DNA from 2 places in the Mesorhizobium sp. 113-1-2 genome. Region 1 is predicted to be linked to the other one. Evidence: predicted binding sites of a transcription regulator. Region 1 holds the regulator's gene; the other holds the start of a gene.

Evidence for each region. Region 1 encodes PhoB, which activates phosphate uptake and scavenging genes when phosphate is short. Its sites were predicted from a motif close to TGTCATNNANCTGTCAT; they were not measured.
Region 2: the regulator PhoB is predicted to act here: its motif matches at 1,852-1,868, upstream of ppk2 (polyphosphate kinase 2).

The regions. Positions count from the first base shown of each region.
Region 1 is NZ_AP023242.1:1,599,667-1,605,567, forward strand. It holds gene pstS (phosphate ABC transporter substrate-binding protein PstS) at 35-1,090, shown strand; gene pstC (phosphate ABC transporter permease subunit PstC) at 1,159-2,142, shown strand; gene pstA (phosphate ABC transporter permease PstA) at 2,146-2,997, shown strand; gene pstB (phosphate ABC transporter ATP-binding protein PstB) at 2,994-3,797, shown strand; gene phoU (phosphate signaling complex protein PhoU) at 3,823-4,530, shown strand; gene phoB (phosphate regulon transcriptional regulator PhoB) at 4,550-5,239, shown strand; gene JN279_RS07735 (ROK family protein) at 5,252-5,901, opposite strand, start outside.
Region 2 is NZ_AP023242.1:5,274,063-5,279,963, reverse strand. It holds gene JN279_RS25805 (glycosyl transferase family 90) at 1-631, shown strand, start outside; gene JN279_RS25800 (aldo/keto reductase) at 650-1,693, opposite strand; gene ppk2 (polyphosphate kinase 2) at 1,975-2,895, shown strand; gene JN279_RS25790 (dihydrofolate reductase family protein) at 2,940-3,587, opposite strand; gene JN279_RS25785 (glyoxalase superfamily protein) at 3,770-3,925, opposite strand; gene JN279_RS25780 (polyhydroxyalkanoate depolymerase) at 3,982-5,184, opposite strand; gene JN279_RS25775 (glutathione S-transferase family protein) at 5,324-5,901, shown strand, end outside.

The DNA.
Region 1 (5,901 bases):
CCGAGAGACCATCTTCCGAACAGGAGCAGGCCACATGAGACATTTCATCCGCTCAGCGGTCGTTGCGATTGCAATGGCTACAGCGTCTACCTTCACCCTTTCCGCAGCAATGGCAGCTGACCTTTCCGGCGCCGGCTCGACCTTCATCTATCCGGTGTTCGCCAAGTGGGCCGACACCTACAAGAAGGATACCGGCATCGGCCTCAACTACCAGTCGATCGGCTCCGGCGGCGGCATCAAGCAGGTCATCGCCAAGACCGTGACCTTCGGCGCCACCGACAAGCCGATGTCCGACGCCGATCTGGAAAAGAACGGCCTCGTGCAGTTCCCGATGGTGATGGGCGGCATCGTGCCGATCGTCAACCTCACCGGCGTCAAGCCGGGCGAACTCGTTCTCGACGGCAAGACCCTCGCCCAGATCTATCTCGGCGCCATCACCACCTGGGACGATGCCGCGATCAAGGCGCTGAACCCCAGCCTCACCCTGCCGTCGACCGCGATCGCCGTCGTGCATCGCTCGGACGGCTCGGGCACCACCTTCAACTTCACCAACTATCTGGTGAAGCTCTCGCCGGACTGGAAGGACAAGGTCGGTTCGGACAGCGCCGTCGAATGGCCGACGGGCGTCGGCGCCAAGGGCAGCGAAGGCGTTGCCAACACCGTCAAGCAGACCGACGGCGGTATCGGTTACGTCGAATACGCCTATGCCAAGCAGAACAACCTGTCCTACTCCAAGATGCTGAATGCAGCCGGCAAGGTCGTCGAGCCGTCGCTCGAATCTTTCGGCGCTGCCGCTTCGAATGCCGACTTCAAGACTGCCAAGAACTTCAACGTCATCATCACCAACGAGCCTGGCGACACCACCTGGCCGATCGCTGCCTCCACCTGGGTTCTGATCCACAAGGCTCCGGATGATGCCGCTGCCACCGGCGAAGCGCTGAAGTTCTTTGCCTGGGCCTACAAGGACGGCAAGGAAACCGCCAAGGCGCTCGACTACGTCTCGATCCCCGACAGCGTCGTCGACCTGATCAAGGCTTCGTGGAAGGCCGACATCCAGGCCGACGGCAAGCCCGTCTACGCCGGCGAGTAATATCCTCCGAAGGAGCGCCGCGCCCGCGGCGCTCCTTTTCCCATCAACTTGAAAGAGCCGAGCTTGACATGAGCGCTGTCCAGGAAGCCTTGCCAGCCGTTAGAGGTTCGCGCGACGCCACCGTTCGACGGTTCGCGCTGACCGATTCGATCTTCCACGGAATGACCCGCGCCGCAGCCATATTGGTTCTGGTCCTGCTCGGTGGTGTTGCGATCTCGCTGGTAGCCGGTTCCTGGCAAGCTCTGTCGACCTTCGGCTTCTCTTTCCTGACCAGCGAAAGCTGGAATCCGGTGACCGAGAAGTTCGGCGCGCTGGCGCCGATCTACGGCACCATCATCACCTCGGCCATCGCCATCCTGATCGCCGTGCCGCTCGGCATCGGCATCGCCATCTTCCTCACCGAGCTTTGCCCGCGCCCGCTGCGGCGCCCGATCGGCATGGCGGTTGAATTGCTGGCCGGCATCCCTTCGATCATCTACGGTATCTGGGGCCTGTTCGTGCTGGCGCCGTTCCTGCAGACGACGGTGCAGCCTTTCATCATCAGCGTCTTCCACGGCATTCCGGGCCTCAACAGCCTGTTCGCCGGCCCTCCTTACGGTATCGGCCTGCTGACCTCGGCGATGATCCTGGCCATCATGATCCTGCCTTTCATCACCTCGATCACCAAGGACGTCTTCGATACGGTGCCGTCGGTGCTCAAGGAATCGGCCTATGGCATCGGCTGCACGACCTGGGAAGTCACGCGCCGGGTCGTCATTCCCTACACGCGCATCGGCATCATGGGCGGCGTCATGCTCGCGCTCGGCCGTGCGCTCGGCGAAACCATGGCGGTGACCTTCGTCATCGGCAACGCGCACCGCATCTCGACATCGCTGTTTGCGCCGGCAACGACGATCTCGGCGACCATCGCCAACGAATTCACCGAAGCGGTCGGCGATCTCTACACCTCCTCGCTGGTGGCGCTCGGCCTGATCCTGTTCGTCATCACCTTCCTGATCCTTGCCATCGCCCGCTACATGCTGATGCGCATTGACGCCCGCACCGGAGCCTGACCGATGTCGACAGCCGCATCGCTTCACCTGAGCCGCAAGCGCAAGAATGGCGTGATGATGACGCTGTGCGTCGTCGCCGCCGGCATCGGCCTTGCCTGGCTGGCGCTGATCCTCGGCGCCCTGCTCTACAAGGGCCTCGCCGGCGTGTCCCTCTCGGTCTTCACGGAAATGACGCCACCGCCCGGCGATGCCGGCGGCCTGCTCAACGCCATCTATGGCAGCATCGTGATGACCATCATCGGCATCATCGTCGGCACGCCGATCGGTGTGCTGGCCGGCACCTATATGGCGGAATATGGCCGCTTCTCGAAGCTCACCACCGTGGTTCGCTTCATCAACGACATCCTTTTGTCGGCGCCGTCGATTATCATCGGCCTGTTCGTCTATGAGCTGATGGTGCGGCCAATGGGGCATTTCTCGGCGATCGCCGGTGCCGTAGCACTTGCCATCCTGGTCATCCCGGTCGTGGTGCGCACCACAGAGGACATGCTCAATCTGGTGCCCAACGCCCTGCGCGAAGCCGGCACCGCGATCGGCGCACCGCGCTGGGTGGTCATCCGCTCGGTTGCCTACCGCGCGGCACTTTCCGGCATCGTCACCGGCATATTGCTGGCGATCGCGCGCATCTCCGGCGAGACCGCACCGCTTCTTTTCACGGCGCTGAACAATCAGTTCTGGTCGAGCAATCTCAACGCGCCGATGGCCAGCCTGCCTGTCACCATCTTCCAGTTCGCTCTCAGCCCTTACGAGGAATGGCAGCAGCTGGCCTGGACCGGTGCACTCATCATCACACTGACGGTTCTCGCGCTCAGCATCTTTGCGCGCAGCCTGACCGGACGCAGAGAGGACAAATGAGCCAGATGTTGTCTCCAGACATGACGATCGCCGCCGAGGCGGTGGCCAAGGCCAAGATCGAGGTCAAGAACCTCAACTTCTACTATGGCCAGTCGAAGGCCCTGAAGGATATCACGCTGTCGCTGCCCGAGCGCAGCGTCACCGCCTTCATCGGCCCTTCGGGCTGCGGAAAGTCGACGCTGCTGCGCGTCTTCAACCGCATCTATGAGCTCTATCCCAAGCAGACCGCCGAGGGCCAGGTGCTGCTCGACGGCCAGAACGTTCTCGACCGCTCGCAGGACCTCAATCTGCTGCGCACCAAGATCGGCATGGTGTTCCAGAAGCCGACGCCGTTCCCGATGTCGATCTACGAGAACATCGCTTTCGGCGTCAGGCTCTATGAGAAGATCAGCAAGGCCGAGATGGACGGCCGTGTCGAGCAGGCGCTGAAGCGCGCGGCACTGTGGACCGAGGTCAAGGACAAGCTCAACGCCAGCGGCCTCAGCCTGTCGGGCGGCCAGCAGCAACGGCTGTGCATCGCCCGCACCGTGGCGGTGAAGCCGGAAGTCATCCTGCTCGACGAGCCGGCCTCGGCGCTCGACCCGCTCTCGACCGCCAAGATCGAGGAGCTGATCGACGAGTTGCAAGCCGACTACACGATCGTCATCGTCACCCACAACATGCAGCAGGCGGCGCGCGTGTCGAAGCAGACCGCCTTCATGTATCTGGGCGAACTGGTCGAGTTCGACAAAACCGAGAAGATCTTCACGTCGCCTCGCGAGAAGCGCACGCAAGACTACATCACCGGCCGCTTCGGCTGATCGCACGCATACGAGGACCAGGATCATGGCCGAACACACAGTCGCAGCCTTCGACGAGGATCTCGGACAGATCAGCAGGCTGATCAGCGACATGGGCGACCTCGCCGGCTCGATGGTCGGCGGCGCCACCAAGGCACTGCTGAATTCCGACAATGCGCTGGCCCAGCGCGTGGTCTCCGACGACGCGATCATGGACGCGCGCCAGCGCGAACTCGACGACCGTGCCATCACGCTGATCGCCAAGCGCCAACCGATGGCCGACGATCTGCGTCATGTCGTCGGCTCGATCCGCATGGCCGGCGACCTCGAACGCATCGGCGACCTTGCCAAGAACATCGCCAAGCGCGTCGGCACCGTCGGCCTCAGCGCCACACCGCGCGACCTGTCGCATTCCATCGACGCCATGGCGCAGCTGGTGCTGATCCAGGTGCAGGGCGTGATCGAGGAGTATGCGGCGCGCGATGCCGCCGCACTGGCGAAGTTGCGCGCCGACGACGAACGTATCGACGTCAAATACACCTCCGTCTTCCGTGAACTGCTGACCTATATGATGGAGGACCCGCGCAACATCACGGCCTGCACGCATCTGTTGTTCTGCGCCAAGAATCTCGAACGCATCGGTGACCACGTGACCAACATCGCCGAGAATGCGTACTATGTCCTGACCGGCACGCAGCTGCCCGCCAATCGTCCAAAACAGGACGAGACGGCGATGTCAGCGCCGGCGGCCTGAGCGCAGGGGTAACCAGTCGATGATCGCGCCACGCATCATGGTGGTGGAGGATGAGGAGCCGCTTGGGGTGCTGCTCCGCTACAATCTGGAATCCGAAGGCTACCAGGTCGAGGTGGTGCCGCGCGGCGACGAAGCCGAAATCCGGCTGCAGGAGAACGTGCCCGACCTTCTGGTGCTCGACTGGATGGTGCCTGCGGTGTCCGGCATTGAACTCTGCCGGCGCCTGCGAATGCGGCCCGAGACCGAGCGGCTGCCGATCATCATGCTGACCGCGCGGGGCGAAGAAAGCGACCGTGTACGTGGACTTTCCACCGGCGCCGACGACTATCTGGTCAAGCCGTTTTCGACGCCGGAATTCATGGCAAGAGTCAAGGCGCTGCTGCGCCGCGCCAAGCCGGAAGTGCTGTCCAGCGTGCTCAAGGTCGGCGACATCGTGCTCGACCGCGAATCGCACCGGGTCTATCGCAAGAAGAGCGAGATACGGCTTGGGCCGACCGAGTTCCGCCTGCTCGAATTCATGATGCGCCATCCCGGCCGCGTGTTCTCGCGCAGCCAGCTGCTCGACAATGTCTGGGGCGAGACGATCTACATCGACGAGCGCACCGTCGACGTGCATGTCGGCCGCCTGCGCAAGGCGGTCAACAATGGCCGCATGCCGGACGTTATCCGCACCATTCGCGGGGCGGGCTACGCGATCCGCGAGGATTGAGCGTAACCTGATTCAGGCTACGTTTTTCTTTACGGCAAGGCCTGATTTCGCCTGCACGCCCGGCGCGAAAATCTCCTGGTCGACGAAGGTCAGCGCGCGCATGGCGCAACCTTCGCGGATTAGCGGCAGTTCGTTCGGTTCGGTGTCGAAGGAAATCGATTTCGAGTGCTGGCCGCCGGCGGTCTGCGCGATCGCCTCGCGCAATGCCGGCTCGATCAGGTCGAAGGCGGCGGCGCTGACGCCGACCATGGCGACGGGCGCGGGATCGATCAGCGCGAACAGGCTGCCGAGGCCATAGCCCAATGCCTCGCCGGCCTTGCGATAGGCTTCTCGCTCAGGCCCGTCTCTTTCCCGTGCGGTGGCGGCGAGTGCCCGCATCTGTGCGTCGCTGACGTCGGCGACCGGCTCGGTGTCCTCGCCAAGCTGCCTGGCGTTGCGCCAGATGGCGTAGTTGCCGGCATAGGCCTCGACGCAGCCGCGGCGTCCGCAGCGGCAGAGCGCGCCGCCGGGCCGATGGATCATGTGACCGAACTCGCCGCCCGAGGAATGGGTGCCGGTGAACAGCTCGCCCTTCAGCACCAGGCCCATGCCGATGCCGTGCGAAAGCAGGATGGCGATGAAGTCGTCGCGATAGCGCTCGGGATCGCGCCAGCGCAGCGCCA
Region 2 (5,901 bases), 3.7 Mb from region 1:
GGATCGGCCCATCCGTGACGACAACAGCAACGCGGTCATCCTGAAGTTCAACAAGTTCCGCCACTTCTACATGCCGGCCGACGCAGTCACCTTCGCCGACAAGCTGCCGGCCGTGGTCTGGCGCGGCGATCTCAACAATCCGATCAGGGTGCGGTTTCTGGACGCGGCCCGTGATCTGCCGTTCTGCGATGTCGGTTCACACAAAAGAAGTGCACCGGCCGAGTACGCCAAGCCCTTTCTCAGCATTAGCCAGCACCTGCGCTACCGCTACATCGTCTCGCTCGAGGGCAATGACGTGGCGACCAACCTCAAATGGATCATGAATTCGAACTCGCTCTGCCTGATGCCGCCGCCAACTTACGAAACGTGGTTCGCGGAGAGCCAGCTCGAAGCCAATGTCCACTATGCGCCGCTCGATCCGGATTTCGCTGATCTCGGCGAGAAGGTGCGCTATTTCGAACGGCATCCCGCCGCCGCTGAGCGCATCATCGCCGCGGCCAACGCCTATTGCCGGAAATTTTCCAATGAGCGAGACGAGCAGGCGATCTCCCTGCTCGTGCTCTACAAATATTTCGTGCTCAGCGGCCAGATCGAACCCGATCCCGAACTCTGGCGCTTCATCGAGGGCTAACGCTACTCCGCCTAATGATCAGATGACGCTGCGGTCGAGAACCATGTCGGCGGGGCCGAAGCGATCCCTCGCCGTCAGCTGCTGGTGCCAATAGGGGTAAAGCAGAGGCGGGCGGCTGACCGCGTCGAGCCGCTGGCGTTCCTCGGAGCTGAGCTCCAGGCTTGCGGCCGCGAGATTGTCCTTGAGCTGGGCGTCGTTGCGGGCGCCGATCACCAGCGAGGAGACGGCGGGCCGGCCGAGCAGCCAGGCAAGCGCCACCTGTGCTGCCGACACGCCGCGGGCGTTGCCGATCTCGGCCAGCACATCGACGATCCGCCAGAGCCGGTCCTCGTCGCGGATCGGCGGTTCGGACCAGCCGGCGAGCTGCCGTGCGGTCGGGCTGTCGCGGTGGTATTTGCCGGACAGCAAGCCGCCGGCGAGCGGGCTCCAGACCAGCACGCCCAGCCCCTGGTCGACCGAGATCGGCAGCAGTTCATATTCGGCCTCGCGGGCCTCCAGCGTGTAGTGGATCTGTTGGGTGACGAAACGCTGCTGGTGACGGTTGTCGCTGATCGAGAGACCCTTCATCACCTGCCAGCCGGACCAGTTGGAGCAGCCGATATAGCGCACCTTGCCCTGGCTGACCAAAGTGTCGAGCGCGGCGATGGTTTCCTCGACCGGAGTAAGGCCGTCCCACTGGTGGACGAAATAGATGTCGATGACGTCGGTCTTCAGCCGCTTCAGGCTCTTCTCGCATTCGCGGATCAGGTGGTGGCGCGACAGGCCTTCGTCGTTCGGCCCGCCGCCGATCCGCATGCGTGCCTTGGACGCGATCAGCACGTCGTTCTTGCGCTTGCCGCCCAGCGCCTCGCCGATGATCTCCTCCGACAAGCCGTTCGAATAGACATTGGCGGTGTCAATGAGGTTGATACCAGCGTCGATGCACATGTCGATCATGCGCTTGGCTTCGGCAAGATCGCTGTTGCCGACCGCGGCGAACGGGCCTGCGCCCCCGAAGGTCATGGTGCCCAAAGTCAGCGTCGAAACCTTCAGGCCGGAACGGCCAAGGGTACGGTATTCCATGTCAATCCTCGCGATTGTGTTGAATTGGGGCGCCGCCGAAGGGCCGCCCGGAATGCGACCAGGCATTTGTAGGACAATTTGGTCGCCTTGTCGCCATGCCAAGACGACGGATCGATCATACCTCGCGGGATTTGTGGCGACGGCAATCGCGCTTGGGCTGCAATAAAACCGTCACTGCCGGCCTATATTGAATTCGGCTAAGGTGTTTCCATTCCCGGCCGCAGGCCAGCAGTTTGGGGTGCCGGACATCAACCGACAGGCTTGCAAGCGGAGCGACCGATATGACCGAGCTAAGACAGAATTCTCCCGCCAAGGACTGGCTCGAAGCCGAGCTCGCAGACACGCTCGACGAAGATTACGAACTCGAAATGTCGGAGCCGGCGCTGTCGATGGAAATCGCCAAGATCTACAAGAACGCGCATCCGCCTTCGATCGACCGCATGCAATATTTCCGCGACCTGATCACCTTGCAATCCGAGCTGATCAAGCTGCAGTCCTGGGTCGCCTACCACAAGAAGAAGCTGGTGGTGATTTTTGAGGGCCGCGACTCCGCCGGCAAGGGCGGCGTCATCAAGCGCATCACCCAGCGGCTCAATCCGCGCATCTGCCGCGTCGTGGCGCTACCGGCGCCGACCGAGCGCGAGAAGTCGCAATGGTATTTCCAGCGGTATGTCCCGCATTTGCCGGCAGGCGGCGAGATCGTGCTGTTCGACCGCTCCTGGTACAACCGCTCCGGCGTCGAGCGGGTGATGGGCTTTGCCGATGCGGGCCAGGTCGAGGAATTTTTCCGCGACGTGCCGGAATTCGAGCGCATGCTGGTGCGCTCGGGCATCACTGTCGTGAAATACTGGTTCTCGATCACCGACGAGGAACAGCAGATGCGCTTCCTGATGCGCATCCATGACCCAATGAAGCAGTGGAAGCTGTCGCCGATGGATCTTCAGTCGCGCGTGCGCTGGGAGCAGTACACCAAGGCCAAGGAAGAAACCTTCGCCCGCACCAACATTCCCGAGGCACCCTGGTTCATCGTTGAGGGCAACGACAAGAAGCGGGCGCGGCTGAACTGCATCGATCATCTGCTCAAGCAGATGCCGTATGAAGAGGTGCCGCACGAGGAGATCACGCTGCCGGAGCGCGTCTTCAACCCCGAATACGAGCGCCAGACGCTGCCGCGTGAGCTTTACGTGCCGGAGAAGTATTGAGCACTTTTTCTTTCTCCTCGCTTCACGGGGAGAAAGAGCTGTAATTACGTCCGCTTGATCATCACATGCGTGGCAAGCGCCGTCGCCACTTGCTCGGTGCATTGATAACCAAGCTTCAGCATATCCAGGCCGGCGAAAAGGTGCTCGCCCCTGCCAAGCAGCACCGGCGAGATTGCCAGATGCATCTCGTCGATCAGCTTCTCCTGCAGATATTGCCGGATGGTGGCGACGCCGCCGCCAACGCGCACATCCTTGCCATCAGCCGCCGCCTTCGCCTGCTCGAGCGCCGAATGGATGCCGTCGGTGACGAAGTGGAAAGTGGTGCCGCCCTCCATCGTGATCGGCGCCCGCTTGTGGTGCGTCAGCACGAACACCGGCACATGGTAGGGCGGGTTGTCGCCCCACCAGCCTTTCCAGCTGTCGTCAGGCCATTCGCCGCGGATCGGCCCGAACATGTTGCGGCCGAGGATCCAGGCGCCGACATTTTCGAAACTGCGCGCCGCGAACGCCTCGTTGATATCGGTGGTGCCACCATCTTGCCCGAGCACCATCTTGCGGAAGGTGCGGGTGTCGACAAACCACTTGTGCAAGGATCCCCCACCGATGCCGAGCGGGTTTTGCAGATCCTGATCGGGACCGGCACCATAGCCGTCGAGCGACAGGGTGAAAGCGTTGACGCGAAGTTTGGACATGGAGCCTCCTAACCAATCATGTCTGCAGCCGGCTTTCTTGTAGCAAACTGATTGCAGATCACAAGCGGTGTTCCTCACGATGCAGACACGTCCTGACAACGTCGCCAAGTGACGTCCGAACTGTTCCGTATTGATGCGCTGGGGTGGCCACTGGTGGCCGCCGAAACAGCCGCGATATCAGGCTATTCGCCGGTGAGTTCAATGAAGCGGATGTGGTTGCTGAACGGGTAGATGACCTCGACCGTCAACCGCCCATCCTCGTGTTCCAGGCCGGGTTTCATGTAGCGGTAGTCCTTGCCGGTGCGGCTGCCGGCCGCCTCCGGCCGTGCCCGCATCATACCCGGAGCCGGCGCGTTCTGTCAGCGCAGAAAATCGCCGGTTGTCGAATGAAAAGCTATTCCATCGACAGGATGAGATTGCGCACGACGGGATAGATCTCGCGCTCCCAACGCTTGCCGTTGAAGACGCCATAGTGGCCGACATTGGCCTGCAGGTGATGGCGCTTCAGATGCGGGCGCAGCGATCGGCACAATTCATGGGCGGCCGAGGTCTGGCCCAGCGCACAGATGTCGTCACGCCCGCCCTCGACAGTGAGCAGCGCGGTGTTGCGGATCGCGCCCGGATCGACCCGGCTGCCACGGAACGTAAACGCACCGGTGGCTAGTTCTGCCTTGTGGAACACGCGGTCTATGGTTTCGATATAGAACTCCTCGGTGAGGTCGAGCACGGCCAGATACTCGTCGTAGAACGTTTTGATCTTCTCGGCCTCGGCGATCTCGCCGGCCGCCAGATGGTCATGCAGTTTGCGGTGGGCCTTGGTATGGCGATCCATGTTCATGGCCATGAAGGCGGCAAGCTGCAGAAAACCCGGATACACCCGGCGTCCGCCGCCGGCATGGCGCCACGGCACACGTGAGATGACGGCGCCTTGAAACCAGGCTAGCGACTTGCTGACGGCGAATTCGTTGACCTTGGTCGGGCTCTCCCGCGGATCGATCGGCCCCGCCATCAGCGTCATCGAGCGCGGTGTCGCCGGGTGCCTGTCCTCGGACATGACCGCGACGGCAGCAAGCGCCTGAACGCAGGGCTGGCAAACCGCCAGTATATGCGCGCCCGGGCCGATCGCCTGCAGGAAGCGGATGATGTAGTCGACATAGTCGTCCACCCCAAAGCGGCCAGCCGCGAGCGGCACGTCGCGAGCATTGGCCCAGTCGGTGATGTAGACCTCATGGTCAGCCAGAAGCGTTTCCACCGTACCGCGAAGCAGCGTCGAGAAATGCCCCGATAGCGGGGCAATCACCATCACCCGGGGCTGGCGTGTGTCCATATCCTTGGCGAAGCGCAGAAGCTTGCCGAACGGCAGGTCGAGGGCCGTCTCGACGCTGACCGGCACGTCGCGATTGCCCACCCTGACGGATTTGATATCGAAATCCGGCCGTGCATGGGTGAGCTTGAGCCGGGCGATCATCTCCAGCCCGGCGGCCAGGCGCTGTTTCACGCCGTCGCCCGAGACGCCCATCTTCGAACGCATCAGATCGGCGAAAAAGCGTGTCGGAGCGATAATGTCGTCCTGAAGCTGGTAGGCCTGGTACAGCATCGAATACGTCCCATTCCCAGCGGCCATGCGGCAGTGCAAAAAATCTAGTGCAAAATTTTGTGCATTGCGAGAGGATTGTTGCCGGCAAAGGGCTCGGAGGGTCGACGGCATGACGAAGGCGGCCAAGAACAAGGTGGCCATGAGTAAGGCGCCCGTGGCAAAGGCGACCACGGCGACATTGACGATTTCGTCGAAGAATTATTCGTCCTGGTCGCTGCGTGGCTGGCTGCTTTGCCGCATGGCCGGGCTGGAGTTCGAGGAGAAGCGCATCGATATCGATGATCCCGAGCAGCGGCAGGAATTGCTCTTGTTGTCGCCATCGGTGCTGGTGCCGCGGCTGACCCATGACGGAGTGACGGTATGGGACACGCTGGCGATCGCCGAATATCTGGCCGAGACCATGCCGGGAGCGGGGCTCCTGCCGACCGACCGCGTGGCGCGCGCGCATTGCCGCGCGGTGTCCGGCGAGATGCATTCAGGTTTTCACAATTTGCGCTCGGCGCTGCCGATGAGCCTGAAGGCCAGGCACAAGAGCTTCAAGATCTTCTCCGGCGCCCGGCCGGATGTGGAGCGGATCAAGACGATCTGGTCCGAATGCCTCGAGGCCTATGGCGGTCCCTGGCTGTTCGGCGCGTCGCCGACCGTGGCCGACGCGATGTACGCGCCTGTCTGCACCCGTTTCCGCACCTATGCGGTCGAACTCGAAGCGCCGCTCAC